4 regions of the Halalkalibacter flavus genome follow, and region 3 is predicted to be linked to each of the others. Evidence: riboswitches for the same ligand, from Rfam matches in the RefSeq annotation. Region 3 holds a riboswitch; each other region holds the start of a gene.
What was found. A riboswitch is a leader RNA that binds a small molecule or an ion and turns the genes downstream of it on or off. The one in region 3 is predicted to bind glycine.

Region 1 (6,142 bases), on a different contig from region 3:
CATTTTTGTGAAGAGAGAACAACACTCCAGGTAAAATACCAGCTGCTCCGGCAGTTGGAGTGGCTACGATAACCCCCATCCTTGCATTGCTCTCAGATGTAGCAAGAGAAAAGGTCATCGCATCACTGATATAATTTCCCGATAACGATTTACCCCGTCTTACATAATCACCCATTTTCATTGCATCCCCTCCCGAAATACCACTCGGTGCAGGTGAGGGATCATTTTTTCCACTATCCACAGCTTCTTTCATTTTAATTAACCGTTCTTCCATCATCTTGATAATTGTTTCTTTATCTCTTCCAGACTTTCTCTCTTCCATCATTAGCATGACTTGGCTAATCGGCTTCTTTTCACGTGTACAGATTTCAATAAGCTCGCTCATTGACTGGATTTCCATCATATAACACCCTTTAGTACTGTCTCTTTCTTCATATCTTGATGATGGCGTGCTACAAGTGTTGATATTTCATCACTTGTACTCAAGCGAATATCTAGTAATTCATCATTAATCATAAAGATTTTTGATAAACCACCCCCTAGAGATGCTCCACCTACTTTCACCTCTATCCCCGCACGTTTCGCTGTTACGATTGTTGTATTTGGATGATCAAAATAAGGGCAGCTATCTTCAAGCTGGAATTTGTAGTTTAGTCCATATTCATAAGTCATCTTGATTGCATGTTTAATCCTAGAATCATCCGTATCCATCCCAAGCAAACCACCAAGAATCGCTTTATCTGTACCATGGCCTTGATGTGTTTCTGTAAAGGAACCGTAAAAAGTAATCTCTGCTTTTTCAGGACATCCACCTACAAGCTCGTGAACAAACTTGCCGATTGATACGACACCTGCTGTATGTGAACTTGAAGGTCCAACCATAATTGGACCAATAATATCAAAGCAACTTTGAAATTCCATAAGTGATTTCTCCTTTCTTACACAGTAATTTGCTGTTGAAATAACGGATAGGCACCACAAATGGCTTTTGTTGTTTCCTTTGCCTTTTTTAAAACAGTTATATCCCCTTTACTTTTCAAAACATCTGCGATTACTTTGGCGATTTTCTCCATTTCATCCTTTTTCATCCCCCGAGTTGTTAATGCTGCAGTCCCCATACGGATTCCACTTGTAACAAATGGGCTTTGAGGATCATATGGGATCGTATTCTTATTAGCCGTAATACCAGCCTCTTCAAGTAACTTCTCCGCTTCCTTTCCTGTTAAGTCCCATGGCCTGACATCTAGTAGTACAATATGATTCTCTGTACCTCCAGAAACAAGGGCTGCTCCTTCTTTCTTTAATGCTTCACCAAGTGTTTCAGCATTATCGATGACTTGTTTGGCATATTCTTTAAAACTTGGCTGTAATGCTTCTTTGAAAGCAACCGCCTTAGCTGCAATAATATGCATCAGTGGCCCGCCTTGAATTCCCGGGAAGACAGCTTTATTAATCTTTTTAATGATTTCTTCGTCATTTGTTAAAATGATACCGCCACGAGGTCCGCGTAATGTTTTATGTGTAGTACTTGTAACAACGTCAGCATAAGGGACTGGTGATGGATGTAATCCTGCTGCAACAAGGCCAGCAATATGTGCCATATCCACCATTAAAATCGCACCAACTTGAGTTGCAATTTCTTTAAATTTGGCAAAATCAATCTTTCTTGGATATGCACTTGTACCTGCAATAATTAATTTTGGTTTTTCTTTTTTCGCTATAACTTCTAGCTCATCATAATCAATCAAATGAGTATCTTCTCTCACCCCATACGACACAACATCAAACCACTTTCCTGACATACTTACTGGGCTTCCATGAGTTAGATGCCCACCGTGTGATAAATTCATTCCCATTACTTTATCACCTGGATTAAGCAAAGCAAAAAATACAGCTGTATTTGCCTGTGCCCCTGAGTGAGGTTGCACGTTTGCAAATTGAGCACCGAATAATTTGGTTAATCGTGCAATTGCTGCTTGTTCCGCTTCATCAACGTATTCACAACCACCATAATAACGTTTCCCTGGATAACCTTCCGCATATTTATTTGTCATCACACTTCCCATTGCTTCTAGTACGTCTGGGCTTACAAAGTTTTCAGATGCAATTAACTCCAATGTACTGTGTTGACGCTTTTTTTCATTTTCAATTGCTTCAAAAATGAATGAATCGTTATGTTTTAAACTCATTCATACCCCTCCTAAAGTTGTTTTTGGATATCTGACTTATAAACTTGCTGCTCCTTTATTAAGGGAGCTGATCCGCTATCTTTTTTTATCCATGAAAAAAAGGACAAAGAAGGTAGCTGGTTTCTCTACCTTCTCTGTCCTTTTTGCAAACAAAAAAGGACAGAAAAAGATAGCACATATTCTCTACCCTTCTCTGTCCTTTTACCTGAGAGTTTAACTTCATTATTAACGAAGCCTACCCCTTTGGTGGCGTTTTATAACGCGCTCTCCAGAGGTGCGTCCTGTTGTAGTTCATCTACCTGAGAGATTGGTCCCAAGGGTCTTTTTGGAACTTGCTCCTTCGGTGGCACTTGCTTTTACACTCTCCTACAACAATCATCCGCAATATATTCAATTATTAATTAAGTTTAGAATAACGGCTAAATTTATATATGTCAACCACCTTTTTCCATTATTTTCACTATTCTAAAAAGTAGTAACATTATAAAAATATATCATTTAAACTGTTTTTTCTAGTTCAGAATGATGACTTTGTTGAAAATAACTACACACCACTTGTCCAACTGATTTAGCTGCAACTAAAAGTGAGTCTTCATCAATATCAAACTTCGGATGATGATTAAAATAAGCTTTCTCTACTACTTTTGGTTTACAGCCAATGAAAAAGAATGTTCCAGGAATTTTTTCTAGATAGTAAGAAAAATCCTCCGAACCTGAAAACTTAGGAAATTCGATCACTTGCTTTATATCTTGGTCATCCATCTTTTCAATACTTGATTTTACAAACTCAGTAATTTCCGGATGATTATATAAAGGCGGGTAATTATTCGTAAACGTAAAGTCACACGTCACCCCAAATTCAATTTCGATCCCTTTCACAATGCGGTGCATTTCTGTTTCAATGATTTGTCTTGCCTCAACTGACATGTAACGAGCATCGCCTTCCAGTTCAATCCGGTCTTTAATGACATTTCTTGCTCCTTTTCCATCAAATGAGCCAACAGTAATCACCCCAACATCAAATGGATTTAACCTGCGACTTATGATAGTTTGGATGGCGGTTACAAAATGTGCACCAGCCACAATTGGATCGTTTGCCAAATGTGGCGATGATCCATGACCTCCATTTCCTTGAATCCCTAACACAAAACGGCTCATCCCAGCCATTGAATACCCGCTGTTAAAGCCTACGGTCCCAGCAGAATCGACTGGCATTAAATGAGTACCAAAAATATGATCCACATCATCAATAATCCCCGAATCCAAAATACTTTTTGCTCCACCCGGTGGCATTTCTTCGGCATGCTGATGAATAATTTTGATTGTACCTGATAACGATGATTTCAATTGAATGAGACAATCAGCAAGTACCATCAAGTAAGCGGTATGCCCATCATGCCCACACGCATGCATCACACCGTCATTTTTAGATTTAAATGGCACATCAGTCTCTTCTTTAATGGCCAGTGCATCAAAGTCCGCTCTTAAAGCAATCGTATTTCCAGGATTCTCACCTTTGATTGTGACCACAATTCCAAACCCATTCCCTACATTACGTTCAATGTCTACATCTTTTCCTTCATAAAATTCAGCAATAAAATTCGCTGTATTTGCCTCTTCAAATGAAAGTTCAGGGTATTGATGTAAATAACGTCTAATGTTAATCATTTCTTCATTTCGTTCTTCCAACATTGTCATTAATTGTTTTCTCATAGAAAAAGTTTCCCCACCCTTGATTACTAGTTATTTTTTATTAGTTTCAAAATGTTTAATAGGAAAGCTTATGTAAATATGATTATGACTGGTAGTACCTTTCCTCTTAAAACGTTATACAGAAGCTTTTGCTTCATTCCTCTTTTCTAAAAAGAGGCAAATAGTTATAGTCAAAATAATACATAGTAACATTTTCATATAGACAACTAGTGCTGTTAGGTTAATCACAAATCCAATCGCGAGTCCAATAACACCATAAGTGGGCTTTTTCATCGCGAACTGAGCCAATACGCCTCCAAAAATAGCTGGTAAAATAAACGGAAACACTTGTTGGATATGCTCTGGTATTTTTGAAACTAGCACGGCTCCTACAAGAATCATCGGAATAAGAAATACTTTATTTACTAATGATGCAGCACCTATTGCAAGGGTCGCTGTTATTTCACCTTTTTTGGTTCCTGGCTCTGCACCAATCGTATTTTGAGCAGCTGCTGCAGCTGGTAAACACATATTTCCAACATTCCCTGTTAGAAAACCAATATAAGTACCTGATACACCTAAAATGGTGTAATACATGATTGGTTCGAGCACCCAGACAACAGCAATAATTCCTGCATAGGCGAGAAATCCGCTCAATATTACACTCCAACCAGGATGATGCCCTAAGAAAAATGAAAGAACTACCGGCAACGATAACGATAAGATAATCGCAGCCCAAACTGTTAGTCGACCCCAAAAATGGGCTCTTGAATGAAACTGTTCTATTGCTGAACTACTAGTATCGCTAACTGTTGTCTTAATTGTATCTTTCAAACCCATAATTTACCCCCCTGTCATTAGACAAAGATAAAGTAACCCACAACTAAGCTAGTAAGAATCGATAGTCCTAGTGACCATTCACGTATCCAGTTCTTCTTTAGCTTGTCCGCTAATGCAGTTAAACCTAACATTGTAATACTCGCTGTTAGTACAGCTACAATATATTCAAATCCCTTAACCATTTCAGCACTTGCTAAATTCCCGAATGCAGCTACCATTGCAGCTGTTGCAATAATCATCATAAGCTTTTTATTTTTTTCATTTTTATTTATGATTTTCTTTTCAATCTTACTCATTGACTTCGTAGCCAATGCAACAAACACTAACCAGCCTACCCCACCTAAACATAATGTCCAAACAACTGCTGTAAATGCTTGGGTATTAAAGCTCGTACTTCCTAATTCAGAACCATAAGCATTTGCACCTAGACTTGCACCAACCGATTCAATCGGAGCAGATCCAATAATTCCAATCCTCATTAACGTCAGGGGCTCCCCCAGAAACGGAATCAAAGATAAAGCAACAATAACAATGGCGAATGAAGGACCAATTGCTGAAATGGCTCCCGTTTTTATTGCGCTATTAAGCTCACCTTTTGTCATACCAATTTCTTTACCTGCATCCTTTGCTAACAGAATAAACTTAACCGCTTGAAAAATGACCACAGCTAAAATCAAGAGTGCAATAACCCAAACTAATAAACCACTAGCTAACCTCATTGCCTCTTCCATCGACAGCACCACCTTTTCTCTTCTTAATTAACACTTACTAGTAACCTCCTATACCTAAAAGCAGTATTAGGGACATTCACCAACACATTGTATTAACCCTTATTTCACACAGAAAGACTCTATTTAGATGGCACTGAAAAAGGTTGATTTGTACCTTTTCAATGCCATTGCTACATTAATCGAGACATTGAAAAAGGTTGGTTTGTACCTTTTTCAGTGGCTTCCTCTATTTATCCCCCCTCTTACTTGATAACGCTTTCAAAACCAACAAAAAAATAATCAGGATATCAAAGCTGCTATAATTCAGGTTAAAAATTAGGAATTAAGTTAGTTTCCTATTCTAGAATGTTTTGATTTTCCGACTTTATCTAGTGATAGTGGTGTGCGTGCTATGGAGGAGTAATTCGTATTTTTCTTTCTATACCGAATCTTAATATTCTGTCTTTTCTTACTACACTTTTTACTATACACTTGAGATGACAATATTACAATGTGATAACATACATAATATCAGCTGTTTAAATGTATATTATTACACATCTATAGAAGGAGCACTATAAATGAATGAAATTGAGTACAGTCTTTTATTTTTAAAAGAGAAATTAGAGAATAGTCCATTTCAAGTGTGGGGATATAATTATTTCAAAAATGATCAGTACTTAATTTATAATAACGGGGAACACGAGCCCC
Region 2 (6,142 bases), on a different contig from region 3:
GCTGTTGGAAGGGAAAGTAGACTTTATTGTTTTAGCAAGGTATATGCAAATTCTTTCTCCTACTTTTATAGCCCAATATCCCAATCAAATCATAAACATCCATCATTCGTTCTTACCCGCATTTGTTGGAGCAAACCCTTATGCGAGAGCGTTTAACCGAGGGGTGAAATTGATTGGAGCAACTGCACACTATGTAACGAATGATCTTGATGAAGGACCAATTATTCAGCAAGATGTAAAGCGTGTGAATCATCGTTATTCTGTAGAAGGATTAAAGGTTGCCGGACGGCATGTGGAAAGGCTTGTCCTTGCTCAAGCCGTTTCCTGGCATGTTGAAGATAAAGTAATTGTTCATGGTAATAAAACGATTGTATTTACGTGAGTTAGTATTATCATGTCATGCATTAAGAGAAAAGGTTGTTTTTTTATATAACAAAAAATATTATAGCAGCCAACCAATTTTGTGATGGTTATGGCTGTTTTTTCTATACTAATGGAAAAACATCAGGAGAAAAAAGGGGATCAGCGGAGTATAAGATTCCTATCATTTAACGTTTAGAATAGGGCGTATGGCTAAAATAATGGACTCAATGAAAAATGGGTAATTATTAAATCACTATTTACTAAAAGATAAGCCCTAGACAAAACCCTCAATAACTCCTATTGGAGAAATCGAGGGTTAAAAAGTTTATATGAATGAATATTTACTTCATATTTAATTGAACCACGGTATATTAAACAGTACGTAAAGTAATGAAGAGATCGTTTGATTAATCAACTCCTCTTACTCGATTAACTAATTTCTCTTTCCTCAGAACGAGCAACTTTAACATTACCGTAGAAATTAGTGAAGTAATCATTTGTCTCAGCTACGATAACTTTCCAAAGAAGGAGAAGGGCAATTAAGTTTGGAATCATCATTAAGGCATTAGCCATATCAGCAAATGCCCAGACTGTTGTAAGGTTAGCAACTGTCCCAATACCGCAAGCAGCAATATAAACAAGACGATAACCTGCAAGTCCTTTAGAGCCAGCTAAATACTCAAAGCATTTTTCCCCGTATATATACCAACCAACGATTGTTGAGAAGCCAAAAAAGATAACTGAAAATGAAACAATATATTCACCAACTACACCTAGAACAGAAGAAAACGCTGCGCTGGTCAAGGCTCCCCCTTCAAGTGTTGCATCATGAGTTACACCGGAAATTAAGCCGCCAGATGCATCCCAAAACCCTGTAATAAGCAGTGTTAAACCAGTCATTGTACATACAACAATCGTTACGATAAATGTACCGGTCATGGCAACGAGCGCTTGTTTAACAGGATGATCTGCACGTGCGTTCCCAGCGATTAAAGCAGCTGTACCAAGACCTGCTTCGTTTGAAAAAATTCCACGAGCAACCCCGTTACGAATAGCTTCAGTTACAACAACACCTAGGAAACCACCGGCCGCCGCCACAGGGTTAAAGGCATAATAAAAGATTAACTTAAAAGCCGGGATAATCATCTCGTAATTTAATGCAAGAATTATGATTGCTCCCCCTATGTAAAGGAACGCCATAATAGGAACAAAGAAACTAGCAACGGTACTAATACGCTGAATTCCACCGAAAATAATGAAGCTCACAAGGACAACTAAGATCAAGCCGGTTACCCAGTTTACAATACCAAAACTATTGCTTGTTACATCAGCAATGGTATTAGACTGTACACTATTTCCAATACCCAAAGCAGCAAAGGCACCAAATAAGGCAAAGGTAACCGCTAATAGTTTATATTTTTTGCCAAGCCCTCGTTCGATGTAATACATCGGACCACTGGAATATTCGCCACTATCATTTTTCACACGATATTTCACAGCAAGCAGGGCTTCACCATATTTTGTAGCCATACCTAGTAAACCAACAACCCACATCCAAAAGATTGCACCAGGGCCACCAAGTGTGATAGCTGTGGCAACACCAGCAATGTTTCCGTTCCCTATTGTCGCAGCAAGTGCCGTCATAAGAGCTTTAAAATGACTAACATCTCCTTCTGCAGTTGCATCATTACTATCCTCTTTCCCAAACCCGATCTTAAATGCATAGATGAGACGGCGAAATTGCAATCCTTTTAAAACAAAAGTTAAAAATAAGCCTGTCCCAAATAATAAGATGAGACTGGGGGGACCCCACAATACGTTATTGATTTTACTTAGTATTTCCAATATTTCCATACCAACACTCCTAATAGATTAGATTTTGATAGACTGTTAGTCGATTCGATGATGAAGCGCTTACATTTTGAGGGTGGCAAAACAGGATAGGTATGTCCGTTCCATGTGACCCCACAGTCATTTTAAGGATTTCTGTAGCCATTTACATCCAATCAGCTACATGGACCTCAGTAGTAATTGAAAAGAAAAGGCTTGTGAAATTTGATTAATTCTATATAAATCCCCCTTTTTTAGTTATTCCTATTTTTCCCCACAAAAAAAGACAGAGAAAAATAGGGGGTTTCCTATTTTTCTCTGTCCTTTTACCTGAGAGTTTAACTCCTTTGGTGGCTCATGGCTCTCTCCAGAGACGCGTCCTATTGTGGTCCTTTTACCTGAGAGATTGATGTCCACTTTTTGAGGACTTGCTCCTTCGGTGCTAAACGATTGTTTAGTCTCTCCCGCAATATTCATCCGCTTATATGCATTTTATAACATTTTATTCCATTATAAAGATAAAGTCAATTGAATATTCAGAAATTACTAAGGAGTAAATTAATTTCTTTAAGTCTATTTTAAGATATATATAATAACCCAATTTAGTGCTTTTTTTAGCTCGAAGTCTGAGTCTCCAAGAGTTAGAGGATGATATTGCAACCGGATTAGGAAAACATGTTCAGCTGTACCGGTTTCTTTTGCTTCTTTTTAGTGTGTTGTTGGCAGGTTTCGCTGTGTCTATCGCTGGGACAATCGGTTTTGTTGGTCTCATCGACCCTTATATTGCTAGGAAACTAGTAGGACGCCCTTTTGGTAGTTTGATTCTCGTTTCCTCTTTAATAGGTAGTGCTCTAGTATTTAGTGCTCACCTGGTCGTCCGGACGGTTTTTTATCCATTAGACATTCCGGCTGGGATTTTTACTACGGGGATCGAAGCGTCGTTCTTTATTTTTTTAAAGAATCGAAATCAATTTTAAAAAGGGAGAGCATGAGAAGAAGAGGAAATTCTTGAAAGAGCAAAGAAAAATTAATAAAAGATCAAGAACGAGCAAAAATCTTAGGAGATAAAGAGCTAGTGAAAAAATATATTGACCAACAACTTTCAAACTAAATGGAGGTTTGTTATGGAGGTTGTAATTCTAGATGATTGGGAAGGAAACGTTACTAACAGCCAAGCTATTCAACAATTAAATTTTCATAAACTATATTCGGAAAATTTAAAATATAAGAAATCGATAGGAAAAGAAAGAAATAGTTAGAAAAACATATAAATCTACAAATTATTTAACTATTTCGAATGTTCACTATATTTAGGTTATCATTTATAATAATACAAGATACACAGAAGGGAGGTAATAGATAGCTATATTTTAGGAGACGTAATTGAACCATGAAGAAAAAGAGAGTTACCAGTAAATCAGTTAAATGTAATGTGTACAGAATTGTACATGGGACAAGCTTAAAAGATTGAATGAATTTTCAATGAAATCAGTTAGGCGAATTAAGCGACTTTTCTAATTAGGATGAATAAGGTCGCTTCATATCCTCTTTCAAGGGAGTGAAATGGAAATGGAAACTAATTCTTGGTATTGCCATGACTGTTTTCGGTACTTTGAACAAGGTGAAAGTGTTGTCTGTATCTCTGAGATGAAATCTGTTTTTTGTAAAAAATGTGGAAATGACTTTCCTGCAGAATGGAGTAAAAAATCAAAATTCGAACATGTAGGAGGAGACTCCACTGAAAGAGCTATAAAGTGCTAGTTATGAGAAACATCCTATTTTTTCTTATAAAAACGAAAAGGTGTAAAATGAATGAAAAAATGAAAAACAATTATTTTATTACTCTTAAAAAAACTCCTTAAGGGACAAGGAATTTAGACTATATGGATAAGTCTCTATAGCTTTTCTACTCACTTGCTTCAGCATAGGAAAATGAACAAACGGGTTGATTTAAAAATCTCTATTTTGAGAAGTATAGAAAGGGAGAATGACATCAACAGTTGTTCGTTTATCTACTTCACTATTAATCACTATCTTTCCTTGATGTGTTTCACCAATTTTATAACAGATCATTAATCCTAAGACGATCTCTTTGTCTTGTATACTATAAAAAGGTTCTCCTATATATGGTATACGTTCCATTCGAATCCCCTATCCATCTCCTTGACCGATAAAAACGAATGCATACGTGCGGATAATCACTGTTATCGATTTGAATCAAAATTTCTTCTTCCGTTGGCATCGCTTCAATCGCAACCTGTGGCTACTTTATAAATTCATTTGTAATACTCTCTATTTACTCGGTCTCTGATCACATCAAATCTGTATAACCCTGTTTATTCTCATTTTCCATTGATTTTAGTAATTGTGTAAATCCTTTACTGGTCGTTAAAGGATTTCGAATTTTATGAGCGATTACAGTACCTATTTGCCTTACAACACAAAGCTTCTCCAATTTTCCTAATCCTTTTTTTAGTTTTCTGCTTGAGTGGATCTCACCTGCTACTTAGTCGGAAACTTCATACAGAAGTAATAAATAAGGAGGGGTTAGTATGGAACTATTTGAAAAATTATACGATGAGCAAAAAAAAGCTAATGTAAGGTTTTTTGGTTTTACAACGGATCATTTTCGATATGATTTCGGGATAGTTTATACCGATATGTTTTTTGGAAAACCACTTGTCATATGCATGCAAACAGGTAGATCAGCTTTGTTGGATTCAAGTGATATTAAGAATATTGAGTATTTAAAGACGGTATTTCGTATTAGTTCGCTTAAAGAAGCAGAGGATTTATCAATGTTTCTTGAACATCCCATTTCTACCTCATTTTATATTGAACAGTATAGTTGATTGTTTTTTATAGTTCCTTAAATGAAGAATCGACATGGGGTAAACCCTAAAGCATTCATATAAATACAGGGTTATTCTTTTAGTCGCCCTTTGCCAGCCGAATCGTATCAATTCTGATTAAAGTAAGACCTACAAGTTTTTTGATATGACTTTATTTATTATGTAGATTTATCTAATAATACCTAGAACCATTAGGTTACTTCTTAAGAAGACGAAGGGTTAGTTTTTGTTTCCCTACGTCTTTTTTATGGTAATAAACTTAACAAGGATGCCCGTGACCTGACGTCAAGTAACAAGCACTTCTTATTGGTGGAGTAACTGCCGATATAAAAGAGGAGATGGGGGGATACGTCAGCCCTTACTACAAATGAGACTAAACGATTGAATCTCTTACCTTCGCCTCATTATTCAAATTTTTATTTTTTCGTATGACCTATTTTGCTATGATATGACTAGCTAATAGATAACAAGGTTTTACTCAAACAAAATGAGGCAGGTGGGAAACGGGCTTGTATACATATTGGATTTGGCTATTTTTACTCTTACTATCTTGGCTATTTGCCTTATTGCATTATCAGGGGAGTTTCTTAGAAATCCCAAACCGGATCATGGGGTGTGCAGCCTTCTTTAGCTTTTTTTTTATGTTACCTTTATTTAAAAAGCATCCATTCATTTTTACGATGATCACGGCTTTGATGGCAGCATCGGCTGTTTTTACGCTATGGCCGGATAACAGCGGAACAACGAATCCATATACCCTCCTTGTTTTTACAATCTTAGCAGGGATGTCGGTGTTTTACCTCAAAGGTTGGCAGAGTATTCTAATCGGATGCATCCTGCTTGTAGGTTTGGTTGCACCTCATTTTTTCGTGTATCCTAGTTATTCACTGGTCTTTATTGTGCTTTATACATTGTTAGTGGGGGTTGCGTTGGCGACATATCGCCAAACGAAAACTAAGGTAGATGAAATCGAAGCTAGGAACGAAGCGCTATTGAGCGAGTATAAAAAAATGAGGCGGCGTCTCGTAAACGATGAGCAGGCTGCAAGGCAGGAAGAGAGGAACCAGATTGCCAAGGAAATCCATGATTCTGTCGGT
Region 3 (6,142 bases):
TGATTGCCCCAGTATTGGATAGTTTATCCCTTACTATAGAGAATGTGACATTTGGAGATGTCAATATTGATGAAAACAGTGAATTAGCAGAAAAATTTAATATTATGAGTGTTCCTACTACTTTAATTTTTAAAAATGGTTCAGTGGCTAAACAGAGTTTAGGGTTTTCTCCAGAGGAGAAATTAAAGGGCTTAATTTCTCAATATCTTTAAGGAGTATTAACAGATCCTGTTTACTTGGAAAGAAGAGGTGTTGTATATGAGCTATAGCATTTACGATGTCATTATTATTGGTGCAGGTCCTGGTGGTATGACAGCCGCTGTTTATACCTCAAGGGCCAATCTTAAAACGTTAATTTTAGATCGTGGAGTGCCAGGTGGACAACTTCAAAATACGGAAGAGATAGAGAATTTCCCTAGCTATTCACATATATCTGGACCAGATTTAGCGCAAAAGATGTTTGAGCACTCTTTACGCTTTGGTGCCAGGTATGAACAAGCAAATGTAGAAGACATTGTAAACGAGGGCAATATTAAAGTAGTATATGCAGGGAATAAAACTTATCAGACTAAATCTGTCATTATTGCTACAGGTACTAAATATAAAAAGTTGGGCGTTCCTGGAGAAGAAGAATTTTCAGGTCGAGGTGTATCATGGTGTGCCGTTTGCGATGGAGCCTTTTTTAGGGGAAAAGAACTAGTTGTTATAGGTGGGGGAGATTCTGCCGTAGAAGAATCGGTTTTTTTAACTAAGTTTGCTAAGAAAGTAACCGTCCTTCATCGCCGGGACCAATTCAGAGCTCAGCCTATTTTAGTGGAGCGGATGCTTAATAATGATAAAATTGATGTGATATATGATACTGTTGTCAATGAGATTATAGGAGAGGATAAAGTAACTCATGTCCTTATTGAAAATATAAAAACAGGTGAAAAGAAGAGTTTTCCGGTTGATGGTGTGTTTGAGTATATAGGGATGAACCCTGTTTCAGATTTCGTGAAAAATCTAAATATTACGGATGAAGAAGGGTGGATCATAACGGATAATCGAATGAAAACGAATATCCTTGGAATTTTTGCGATAGGAGATATTAGACAAAATGCAGTCCGGCAGGTAGTAGCTGCTACTGGGGATGGATGTATTGCAGCACTAGAAGTTCAACATTACCTAGAAAATCTATTAATACTAGAGGCTTTTTAAATTATATGTATTTGAGAGAGTTCCAGTTGAATCCTTATTTTATTAATAAGGTTACGCTCATAAAAGAACAATACTTTGGGATGTTGTTTCTAGAGTCTTTGATTATTTAAACTAAGATGCAATTCCAAGAAAATTAAAATATGAATTTAACTTCATTTTGGGAAGTTCATCCTTTTGTGAACTTTCCCTTTTTCATTATATGTATGGATTATATTCCAAGTAGAATAGATAAATATTACTTTTCCACACTTATCCGACGTCTTCTGTAGAGCAGTAGTATAAGTATATCTACGGTCTAGAAGTTACTTAATAGTGATATGAGTTTATTGTACTATCAAAAACCACGTAAGTTTACCTGACAAATTAATATGAATATCTTCAACTAGTCTTTATATTAAAACTATAAAGAAATATAGATTTAAAAACTATGAAAGTAAGGTTCACTGCAGGTAGGAAGATAATTTTTTTCTGATCAATCATGTGTAGTAAAAAACAATTAAAGTTTCAATCTGTATAATTTCATAATGGCGGATGATGGTTGTGGGAGAGTGCAATGCGACAAGCCACCGAAGGAGCAAGTTCCAAAAAGACCCTTGGAAACAAATCTCTCAGGTAGAATGAACCACAACGGGACGCACCTCTGGAGAGCGCGTATACAGTAGTACGCCACCAAAGGGGAAGACTCTTTGAATTAAGAATGGAGTTAAACTCTCAGGTAAAAGGACAGAGAAGGGTAGAGAACGTTATGCTACCCTTCTCTGTCCTTTTTTGTATGTAAAAAAGTAGTGAAGCATAATGTTTAAACAGTTTTCATAGAAAAGTAAGTCAGTAGCAAGAAAGAGATTTCTTCAAGTTATAGTTGGTACAGCCAAGAAACGATGGATGACCTTCGTGCTAACGATGTTGATATTATAACAATTGGTCAATATCTACAGCCAACGAAACGCCATTTAAAAGTACAAAAATATTAGAGCCCACAGGAGTTTAATGAATTAAAGGAAATTGCATTGTTAAAAGGGTTTAGTCACTGTGAAGCAGGCCCGCTCGTTCGCTCTTCCTACCATGCAGATGAACAGGTCCGTGCAGCAAAAGCGAATGTGTGATATTAAAAGGTAGGACACTGGTGAGAAGGAGAGAATCCGATGGTTATTACGTTAACAGAGGTGGCGTTGAAAAAGCTAAAAGAAATGGTGTTCAAGGACGAACAATCTCCTCGAATTGACGCTGATATAGCTGGGGGATGCGGGATGACTGTTAAGTTTACGCTAGTTTTTGATGAATCGCGACGAAACGATACGATTATTGAGTACGAGGGGATCCAGATTCGAATGGATCGTTTTACGAAACGTTATTTAGATGAAGAGGTCCAAATTGATTATACAGATGAACGTGGCTTTCTTATTGGAGAAACCTTAAGTTCAACTGCATGTGTACAGTGGGACGATTAAATTAAAAAGAAAATCTTTAATACAGTAATGAGTATAGGTAGAAACACTAATATCAGAGATATCTAAGCAGAAGAAAGACAAGTAATTCAGTATGTTCTATGTGGTAGACAATATAATATAAACGAAGATTACGAGGATGAGGAGATTGATAGGAACAGAGCTCGTATCGAATTTTAGGTGGGGTATGTTGGCTATTTTTTAGATATGGTTTTTTCTTCGTAAAGAAGTCGTACAGTCAAATTCGATCACATTATGGTGCTTGTTTTTATGCTTGTTATATTATTTAAGTTTCTCTATGAAATGCTACATAGTAGTTTTAGAGTGTTAGGATGATACATTTTATTTTTTGTTATACAAGCAATATATCTATCTTTGGAGGTTAAGAGCTATGAAACTTAATTTAGATACTAAAAATGCCAAAAGTGAGAAACTCCCATTTTCAAGGACCAATCCATTTCAAGCAAAGATTTTAAAAAATATTAATTTAAATAGAGCTGGCTCTAGCAAGGAAACAAGGCATATTGAGTTATCATTACAAGGGTCAGGCCTTTCTTATGTCCCAGGTGATGCACTTGGCGTTATCCCATCAAATGATCCAGAGCTTGTGGCTTCTCTTATTAAGGAAATGGAATGGGATGAAGAAGCGGTTGTAACTGTTAGTAAGCAAGGTGAGACACTGCTACTGAAGGAAGCGTTAATAAGCTACTTTGAAATTACACTGCTGACGAAGAAGATTTTACAACAGGCAGCTGTATTTTCAGAAAACGAAGAGCTGCAAAAGCTTGTGCTGGTTGAAAATGTAATTCAACTAAAGGAATATTGTTATGGGCGTGATCTGCTTGATATGTTACGTGATTTTGGTCCATGGAAGGCTTCAGCTCAAGAAATCGTCTCATTATTAAGAAAAATGACGCCGCGTCTCTATTCTATTGCAAGCAGTATTACTGCTAATCCAGATGAAGTTCATCTAACCATCGGTGCTGTACGCTACACGGCGCACGGACGTGATCGAAAAGGCGTTTGTTCTGTTTTATGTGCAGAACGTGTTCAAGAAGGAGATACGCTTCCAGTCTTTGTTCAAGCAAATAAACACTTCTATTTGCCAGAGTCTCAAGATAAAGATATTATTATGGTTGGGCCTGGGACAGGCATTGCACCATTCCGTTCTTTTATCCAGGAACGAGCAGTGAATAAAGCTACTGGCCGGTCATGGCTATTTTTTGGAGACCAGCATGCAGCGTCAGATTTCCTTTATCAAAGTGAGTTGGAAAAATATCAACAAGATGGGGTATTGACAAGACTTGATACTACCTTCTCCCGTGATACGTCTCAAAAAATTTATGTGCAACATAAAATGCTCGAACATAGCAAAGAATTGTTTGAATGGATTGAAAAAGGAGCGTATTTCTACGTTTGTGGGGATAAGAAACATATGGCGAAAGACGTTAACGAAGCGCTTATTACTGTTATTGAAAAAGAAGGCGCGATGGCCCGCGATGCAGCTGAAGCGTATCTTAAACATATGCAGAAGCAAGGGCGTTATCAACGTGATGTGTATTAAAAACAAAGCGTTTTAAGTATACAGTTATATTGTTTTTCAAAAAGTAACCCTTTGTTCCGGTTGATATGGAGGGTTACTTTTTTGTTGTCTTTCTTTTTTTCATTATTTTACAAGATAAGCTGTTTTGGATGCAAATCACCCTTTTAAAAAATACATCACGGGGAGATGAAAAAGCACCTGCTCACCGATAGATGTTAATTTTTTGACGAGTTTCTTCCTATTATATAGGTTTATTTTTGTACTCCTTCTTCATACTCCCTGACAGATTTATAAAAGGTCTTCTTTTTTAGACCTACTTCCTGCATAGCCTTCACAGCTGTCATCTCTCCTGTTTTCCATCGATGGTACACTTCTTTAAACCCATCTGTTACCTGATCTTTTGGCAAGCCAAAAGCTGCGCCGTTTTGCAAAGCTACATCAACTCCTTCACGCTGCCGTTTTCGAATTCGGTCTCGATATCCTCTGCCATCCAAGAAAGGATCTGTAGAACCAAATCTGTAATGAAAGTACCAAGACTATCTCTTTCCTATAATTGCAATGCCGCATTGGGATTCTGCTGAAAATTTTTTGTTAGCTTAAAACTAATCTCTAAATCTTGAACATACTAATGTTTAAGATTTAGAAAAATGAATACATAAATTTATGTTAGGAACTCTGACATAATTGTAATGTAATTTAAAAAAACAATTTAAAATGAATTAATAATATAGTAGTTTCGAAAAAGACATATTGTTATTTATTTTTCCTAGGGGGGAAACACATGGGGTATAATACTTGTGATAAGATGTTTAACTGTGAAAAGGAGTTAACACTTTCTATTATTGGAGGTAAATGGAAGTTGCCTATTTTATGGTACTTGGGTAAAGAGGGAACGAAACGATTCAGTGAACTGAAGTCTGTTATCCCAGATATTACCCCAAAAATGCTTGCTAATCAGTTGCGAGAGTTGGAAAAAGACTTTATTGTTGAGCGTAAAGTTTATCCCGTTGTTCCACCCAAAGTGGAATATTCACTTAGTGAAAAAGGAAAAACTCTGATGCCGATTCTTGATTCTATGTACGAATGGGGAAAACACCATATGGAGACTGTTATGAAACAAAGAGTAGAAAAAATTGAATTTATCAAGTGAAAAATCTTTTTCTTCTATTAACGGCTTAGCTCAGTTTTAGTCTGGTTTATTTGAATAACTCAATTCTTGCTAAAAATATAAACAGCATGTTATGAGACTTCTCAAAAGTGATTTTAAAGCAGGAGATTAGAGATATATAAATATACGAAACTATTATGTTGCATTGAAAAGGCTCCGGATTTTTTATTAAGTCCGGAGCCTTTTTATAAGGATCATTGTCGTAATTAGGATTATATGTTAAATCATGATGCTGTTTCAAATTGTAGCAGTCTTAACTTTAAGAAACTTATCTAAGGATCTAACCAAAATTTCTTTTTCTACTCAAGATTGGCATGTCTGCCAAACATAGTTTCGGAATTCAATCCCTTTTTCTCCATAGCTCTTAATACAATGGCATCAAAGAATAATAGGAGCGTTTGTTCAAATAATGATCCCATTGGCTGTATGGTGTTAAATTCACTGTCTGTTTCGGTCTTAGATTTGGCAGGTAATTTAATAGAAATATCGGCTACTTTTCCAAGCGTTGATTCAGGAAAAATGGTCACAAGCGCTACGGTTGCACCTAAGCTTTTTGCTTTTTCAGCCATCGATATTAAACTTTTCGTTTCTCCTGATCCGGATCCAATAATCAAAATGTCGTCCTTTTCTAAGTTAGGGGTGACGGATTCGCCTACTACATAAGTATCTAAACCCATATGCATCATTCGCATTGCAAAGGACTTAGCCATAAATCCAGATCGCCCTGCACCAGCCACAAAAATTTTCTTTGATTCAAGAACATGGTCTACCATTTTCTCAGCTTCTTCA
Region 4 (6,142 bases), on a different contig from region 3:
GTGAAATTTCTGGTTGGTATGGTGTGTAAGCCGTATAAAATTCAGAACGAGAAATGACGTGATCAACAATTGATGGGATGTAATGTTCATATACGCCCGCCCCTAGGAAAGAAGGGGTTTGTTTAAGTGACACATTTTTCGCTGCTAATTCTCGAAAATATGAGATGAGCTCTGGCTCTTTTAAAGCTTCTTTGACATTCATTTCTCCTTTAAAGCGAATTTCACTTGGAATATCAGAAAACAATTCCTCAATTGACTGTACACCGATTGTTTCAAGCATTTCTTTTTGATCTGCATCTGTCATCGGTAAATAACGGTGATTCATGTATGTTCCTCCTCTTACTTCTTATAAAATGGCGTTGATACGACTTGTGCTTTAAGACGCTTTTTACGAACTTGAACTTCTACTTTTGTTCCAAGTGCAGTAACATCTATATCTAGAACGGCAAGGCCGACATTTTTCTTTAATGTAGGAGACTGAGTTCCTGTCGTGACAAAGCCTACTAATTTATCACCAACAAACACTTCATACCCTGTACGAGGGATACCTTTGTCAATCATTTCAAGGCCGACAAGCTTTCTTTTCAGCCCTTCTTCTTTCTGTTTCTTCAACGCTTCTTTCCCAATAAAGTCTGCTTCTTTATTTACTTTTACGGCAAAACCAATTCCAGCCTCAAGTGGGGAAATTTCTTTTGTTAATTCTTGCCCGTAAAGAGGCAGCCTTGCTTCAAAGCGTAATGTATCACGTGCTCCTAATCCACAAGGAACAAGGCCTTCCTCTTTACCTGCTTCAAGCAAGCTTTTCCATAGCTTAGCAGCTTGATCTGCAGCACAGTAAAGCTCAAATCCATCTTCGCCTGTGTAACCAGTTCTCGAAACGAGTGCATTGACACCATCTACGTTTACTTGGTCAGCAAACCGGAAGAACCGAATGGAAGATAAATCAAAAGACGTTCTTTTTTGCAAAATTTGTTCTGCTAGAGGTCCTTGAATCGCTAATTGTGCAATGTCACTAGAAACATTTATTGCTGTTACACCCTCAATGATATGTTGCTGCATCCACTCAACGTCTTTTTCAATGTTTGAGGCATTAATTACGAGTAAATAATCGTCTTCTGCCTTTCTATAAATAAGCAAGTCATCAACTGTCCCGCCATCTTCGTAACACATGGCTGTATATTGCGCCTGCCCATCTACAAGTTTAGATACATCATTGGTCATTAATTTTTGTAAATAATCAAGTGCCCGTGGGCCTTTAACTTCTACTTCACCCATATGTGAAACATCAAATAGCCCTGCCTTTGTACGGACTGCTTCATGCTCTTCTTTAATGCTTAAAAACTGAACGGGAAGATCCCATCCCCCAAAATCAATCGTTTTTGCTCCACCTTCTTTATAAAGATGAAATAGTGGTGTTCTCTTTAAATCAGCCATGATCAAACCTCCTCAAGTTAATTCATAAAATGCAAAAAGGACAGAGTTATACACTATTTTGTGTATAACTCTGTCCTGTAACCAGAAAGTTTCCTATATTCTAAAAGAATATAGTGTCTTCGTAGGTGGCTTATCATAAGCACTCTCCAGAGCTGCGTCAAATAAGAGTCTTTTTTGCCTGAGAGATTCGCATTGATAACACATTATCTAATACTTGCTCCTTCGGCGTTGCATAATTCGCAAGCTCTCCCCTTATTCTCATCCGCAAGTCATTTAATTGTTTTCACTCTTACTCATGAAATTCTTATGAGTGGTACATACTACATGTATAAAACCTTTTAAAATTTAGGCAATAGTTTGTAATTCGGATTTATATTAATATCCTACCAAGTTGAATAGGTTTTCGCAACTGTTTATTTACTAAATCAGATTATTTTATAGTTTTTTTATAATTTCATTCGGATATAGCAGTTTGATTGAAAGGGTGATGAAAATGAAGATTGATATACATTTTGATCAGAATTGGAACGACACCTTCAAGGAAAGATTAGGTCAAGATGGACCTTGGTCTAATTGGGAACTTTTTAAACTAGCGTATGAAGCAGAACAACACCAAATCATACCAGAGTTTCATGGTTTACAAGCACCTAAGCACCTTCCTCAGTTAAAGCCATTTCCACACCAAATTGAAGTGGCAAATACAGTTATTGAGCAAATGAATGGCAAAGCAATACTTGCTGATGAAGTAGGGCTTGGAAAAACAATCGAGGCTGGACTCATCTTAAAAGAGTATATGATCCGTGGGTTAGTAAAAAAAGTATTAATTCTCGTTCCAGCTTCTCTTGTTTCCCAATGGGCGATTGAATTAAATACAAAGTTTCATATTCCGGCTGTTGCTCAACGAAAATCATATGTATGGGAGCAATGTGATGTTGTCGTAGCTTCCATTGATACAGCCAAAAGGCAACCACATCATGATATCGTCTTAGAACAGCCATATGATTTAGTCATTATTGATGAAGCTCATAAACTTAAAAATCCAAAAACGAAAAATTATGAGTTCATTAAAAAGCTGAAGAAGAAATTCTGTTTGTTATTAACCGCAACACCAGTCCAAAACAAGCTAGAGGAAATCTTTAATTTGGTTTCATTGCTTAAACCTGGGCATCTTGGAGATATCTCTTCTTTTGAAAAAGAATATCGTTCGAATAAGAGATCACCTAAAAATGAAGAAAAACTAAGAGAGTTAGTCAACAAAGTCATGGTGCGCAATCGCCGTGAGGAAACTGGCATTGAATGGACGAAACGTATCGTTGAAACGGTACCGATTGATTTTAGTGAATCAGAACGCGCCTTTTATGAAGAGATTGAAAAATTAAATGGTGATTCAAGTCATTTTGGCTTGCTGACTTTAAAAAGGGAATTGTGCAGCAGCAGAGAGGCTGCTTTTATGACACTAAAAAACATGGTTGAACGAGCCCATGCCGAAGGACGAAAACTTCCTGGTGCAGAACGCTTATTGAACAAAATTGGTGAGGTAGAAGGCCATGCAAAAGCCGAGAAAGCACTCGAGATCATCAAGAAAATCAATGATAAAGTTATTATTTTCACTGAATATCGTGCAACACAGTTGTATTTACAATGGTTTTTAAAACAAAATGGCATCTCCTCCGTACCATTTAGAGGAGGATTTAAAAGAGGAAAAAAAGATTGGATGCGTCAGCTCTTCCAAAATCATGCCCAAGTATTAATTGCAACTGAAGCAGGTGGCGAAGGAATCAACTTGCAATTTTGCAGTCATATCATTAACTATGATTTGCCATGGAATCCAATGCGTATTGAACAACGAATTGGGCGTATTCATCGCCTTGGTCAACAAGAAGATGTGAGAATTTACAACTTTGCTGTAAATGACACCGTCGAGCAGCACATTCTTAAATTGCTATATGAAAAGATTCACCTATTTGAAGCAGTCATCGGTGAGCTCGATGATATATTAACGAAAATTGATCTCCCTTCAGTTGAAGAACACGTACAAGATATATTATTACAATCAGATTCTGAAGGAGAAATGCGAATTAAGTTTGATCATCTTGCTGCCATTATGAATGATGCAGCAGAAGAAGCTGCGAATTCTAGTAAGGAGGATCAGATCGATGCAACAGCCTCAAGTTCATGATTTTTTAGAGCGTTACTTTCAGGCGAATGATAGCCCAATCATTGAAAATACGTCAAGTTATTTAAAGGTTCAATTATCGATTGAGTTAGATAAATTATTAATGAACAGACCATTTTATTGGCATTATCTTGAAAAAACAGGTGGCGAACCTAATCCGATGCAGGTAACGTTTATTACGGATCAGACGAATGTCCCCGATGATTTACGTGGAGAACAGATTCACTTTGGATCACCAAGACTTCGGCAATTATTTGGATCGACACGTGAATTAGGGGGCTTCATTCGCCTTTACGAGGACATACAGGCATCAGGGAGAAAGTCCATTCCTCTGCAACCATGGCTGTGTTTGAATATGAAAGTTTCATTTCAATGTGACCGCAAAAAAGATGTATTGTTATCTTTAGGATTAAATCTCATTCATGGCCAAATTGTTCAACAATTTTACAATAAGCTGCAAGAAAAAGAACTATCTCCCAACATTCCAGATTTCTGCTTTAAATTAACCCCTCTTATCACGGTTCATAGTGGATTGATTCGATTGCAGAAAATGGTTCAGACCTATGCGGAAAATGAAGACAAAACATGGGCAGAAGAAGCTGTAAATAGATGGGAAACGGACTTGTCACTTCTTGAGCAGTTTTATGAAGATTATGATGAGAAACCCGAAAGCTATGAAGTTGAGAAACAAGCCTTACAAGAACAATATGAACCTAAAATTCATGTGTCTATTATTAATGGAGGAATGTTTTATTTAGAACAACAGGTTTTTTAACAGAAAAAGGGGATGTCTCATAGCCATCAAGCTAAGCAAAATAGTTGTGTAAAAATTTAAAAAACGCTATTCTTTCAACAGCCTATGATGAAAGGATAGCGTTTTTATGACAGATCTGGTAGAGAAAGAACTTGAATTATTTGTTACAGAACTAATGAGACATTTATCGCCGCAAGCCCTACAACAATTAGCCAGAGAAACTCAGTTTGTCCAACGACAAAGTAAATTCGGTGCTAAAGAGTGTATCAAACTTTGTGTTTGGTTACGTAAAAAAATGGCGACAGCTTCACTCGTTGAATTATGTAGTGCATTAGAGGCTTCATCAGGTGTTACGATATGAGTGCCGAAGCATTAAATCAACGCTTCAATGCCCAGACAGTGACGTTTTTAAAGACCTTATTCACTCATTTACTTACCCAAAGATTTACTCACACGGCGCTCCCATTCACTAAATATAACCATCTATTTAATAGAATCCGTTCACTGGACTCAACTGCTTTTCAATTGCCAAACTCCTTCCATGATTTCTATCCTGGAACTGGCTGCACCTCGATCAAATTACAACTTGAATTTGATCTAATAAGTGGTCAATTTCTTCACACCCAAAAAGAGCCAGGAAAAAAATCATGATTTACCCTCAGGCACATTGTGTGCTGAAACGGTTGAGACAGGGGACTTTGTCTACGGGATTTAGGTTATTTTAAGCGGGAGGTTTTCAAACCATGCAGGAAAAAGGGGCTTATTATGTTTCTCGTTTAAAGTCTAATACACAAGTCTATTTTAAAAATCCATCACCATCCTACTTTAAGAATGGGACAATCATCAAAAAAACCGAATATATCCCGGTTTCATTAGAAGAACTGATGGCTCAACTACACCCTGGAGAAACACATGAAGTAGAAGGGGCTTATATTGGGAGAAAAGAAAAGTTCCCTGTACGCGTTCTAATCCATAGATTGTCGCGCTCCCAAGAAAAACAACGCCTTGATAAGCTAAAAGAAAGCGAGAGAATTCGCGGAATCAAGTATTCTGAACGAAGTAAACGGTTAACAGGGTTAAATGCCTATATCACTAATTTACCAATTGAATCGGTATCAAAAGAAGAAATTCACCCTTTATACTCGCTCCGTTGGCAAATTGAACTGTTATTTAAGACGTGGAAATCCTTTTTGCATGTAGATTTCTGCAAGCCAATGAAGTTGGAACGCTTAGAATGTCATATCTATGCACAATTCATTTCCTTACTAATTTGTACTTCAACCGTATATAAAATGAGAAAACTCCTCTTACAAAAGAAAGAGAAGGAACTTAGTGAATATAAAGCGTTTTATATCGTATTATCCTATTACTCAAACCTAAGTCAGGCCATAGAAAAAGACACCGAAGATATGACAAAACTGCTTTTTCGCCTATTCCTCCTCCTACAGAAAAACGGACGAAAGTCTCATCGCCATGAGAAAAAGACCGTTTTTGACATACTTGGTGTCAATTATCATTGTAACAGGTAACATTCCTATTTTCAAAAAATCCTTTTAATAAGGATATTTTGGCATGCCTTTTTTTCAAAAGCCAAAAAAATTCATATAGCTATTTTCTTTCTTCAATAGCTATATGATTTATATACTCAATAAAATTTATTAGCTTGATGGCTATGGGGGATGTCTCAAAAGGACTGTTTTTGACCTTTTGAGACATCCCAAGAAAAAAGGCATCTACTCCAAAGGTAGCTGCCTTTTTTCGTGGATTATTCTTAGTGA

Region 1: it holds a riboswitch for glycine, as region 3 does, so the genes downstream of both, glyA (serine hydroxymethyltransferase) here and SAY88_RS20285 (lipoyl synthase) in region 3, are expected to answer to the same signal.
Region 2: it holds a riboswitch for glycine, as region 3 does, so the genes downstream of both, SAY88_RS10835 (alanine/glycine:cation symporter family protein) here and SAY88_RS20285 (lipoyl synthase) in region 3, are expected to answer to the same signal.
Region 4: it holds a riboswitch for glycine, as region 3 does, so the genes downstream of both, gcvT (glycine cleavage system aminomethyltransferase GcvT) here and SAY88_RS20285 (lipoyl synthase) in region 3, are expected to answer to the same signal.

What each region holds. Positions count from the first base shown of each region.
Region 1 covers NZ_JAWRVK010000013.1:79,624-85,765, reverse strand. The annotation lists gene sdaAA (L-serine ammonia-lyase, iron-sulfur-dependent, subunit alpha) at 1-400, opposite strand, end outside; gene SAY88_RS10780 (serine dehydratase beta chain) at 400-921, opposite strand; gene glyA (serine hydroxymethyltransferase) at 939-2,189, opposite strand; glycine riboswitch at 2,467-2,568, opposite strand; gene SAY88_RS10770 (amidohydrolase) at 2,688-3,902, opposite strand; gene SAY88_RS10765 (small-conductance mechanosensitive channel) at 4,017-4,721, opposite strand; gene SAY88_RS10760 (DUF5058 family protein) at 4,739-5,452, opposite strand; gene SAY88_RS10755 (helix-turn-helix domain-containing protein) at 6,013-6,142, shown strand, end outside.
Region 2 covers NZ_JAWRVK010000013.1:95,104-101,245, forward strand. The annotation lists gene purU (formyltetrahydrofolate deformylase) at 1-382, shown strand, start outside; gene SAY88_RS10835 (alanine/glycine:cation symporter family protein) at 793-2,217, opposite strand; glycine riboswitch at 2,509-2,567, opposite strand; glycine riboswitch at 2,570-2,670, opposite strand; gene SAY88_RS10840 (iron chelate uptake ABC transporter family permease subunit) at 2,799-3,170, shown strand; gene SAY88_RS10845 (hypothetical protein) at 3,318-3,452, shown strand; partial or broken gene SAY88_RS10850 (ATP-binding protein) at 4,144-4,657, opposite strand; gene SAY88_RS10855 (DUF3055 domain-containing protein) at 4,746-5,045, shown strand; gene SAY88_RS10860 (sensor histidine kinase) at 5,555-6,142, shown strand, end outside.
Region 3 covers NZ_JAWRVK010000042.1:8,719-14,860, forward strand. The annotation lists gene trxA (thioredoxin) at 1-212, shown strand, start outside; gene trxB (thioredoxin-disulfide reductase) at 259-1,197, shown strand; glycine riboswitch at 1,828-1,934, shown strand; partial or broken gene SAY88_RS20285 (lipoyl synthase) at 2,070-2,300, shown strand; gene SAY88_RS20290 (iron-sulfur cluster biosynthesis family protein) at 2,340-2,645, shown strand; gene SAY88_RS20295 (sulfite reductase subunit alpha) at 3,034-4,206, shown strand; gene SAY88_RS20300 (hypothetical protein) at 4,437-4,616, opposite strand; gene SAY88_RS20305 (winged helix-turn-helix transcriptional regulator) at 4,967-5,335, shown strand; gene hxlB (6-phospho-3-hexuloisomerase) at 5,653-6,142, opposite strand, start outside.
Region 4 covers NZ_JAWRVK010000018.1:86,663-92,804, forward strand. The annotation lists gene gcvPA (aminomethyl-transferring glycine dehydrogenase subunit GcvPA) at 1-325, opposite strand, end outside; gene gcvT (glycine cleavage system aminomethyltransferase GcvT) at 340-1,434, opposite strand; glycine riboswitch at 1,590-1,696, opposite strand; gene SAY88_RS13500 (DEAD/DEAH box helicase) at 1,928-3,613, shown strand; gene SAY88_RS13505 (YqhG family protein) at 3,591-4,385, shown strand; partial or broken gene SAY88_RS13510 (IS4 family transposase) at 4,492-5,893, shown strand; gene SAY88_RS13515 (DUF2759 domain-containing protein) at 6,136-6,142, opposite strand, start outside.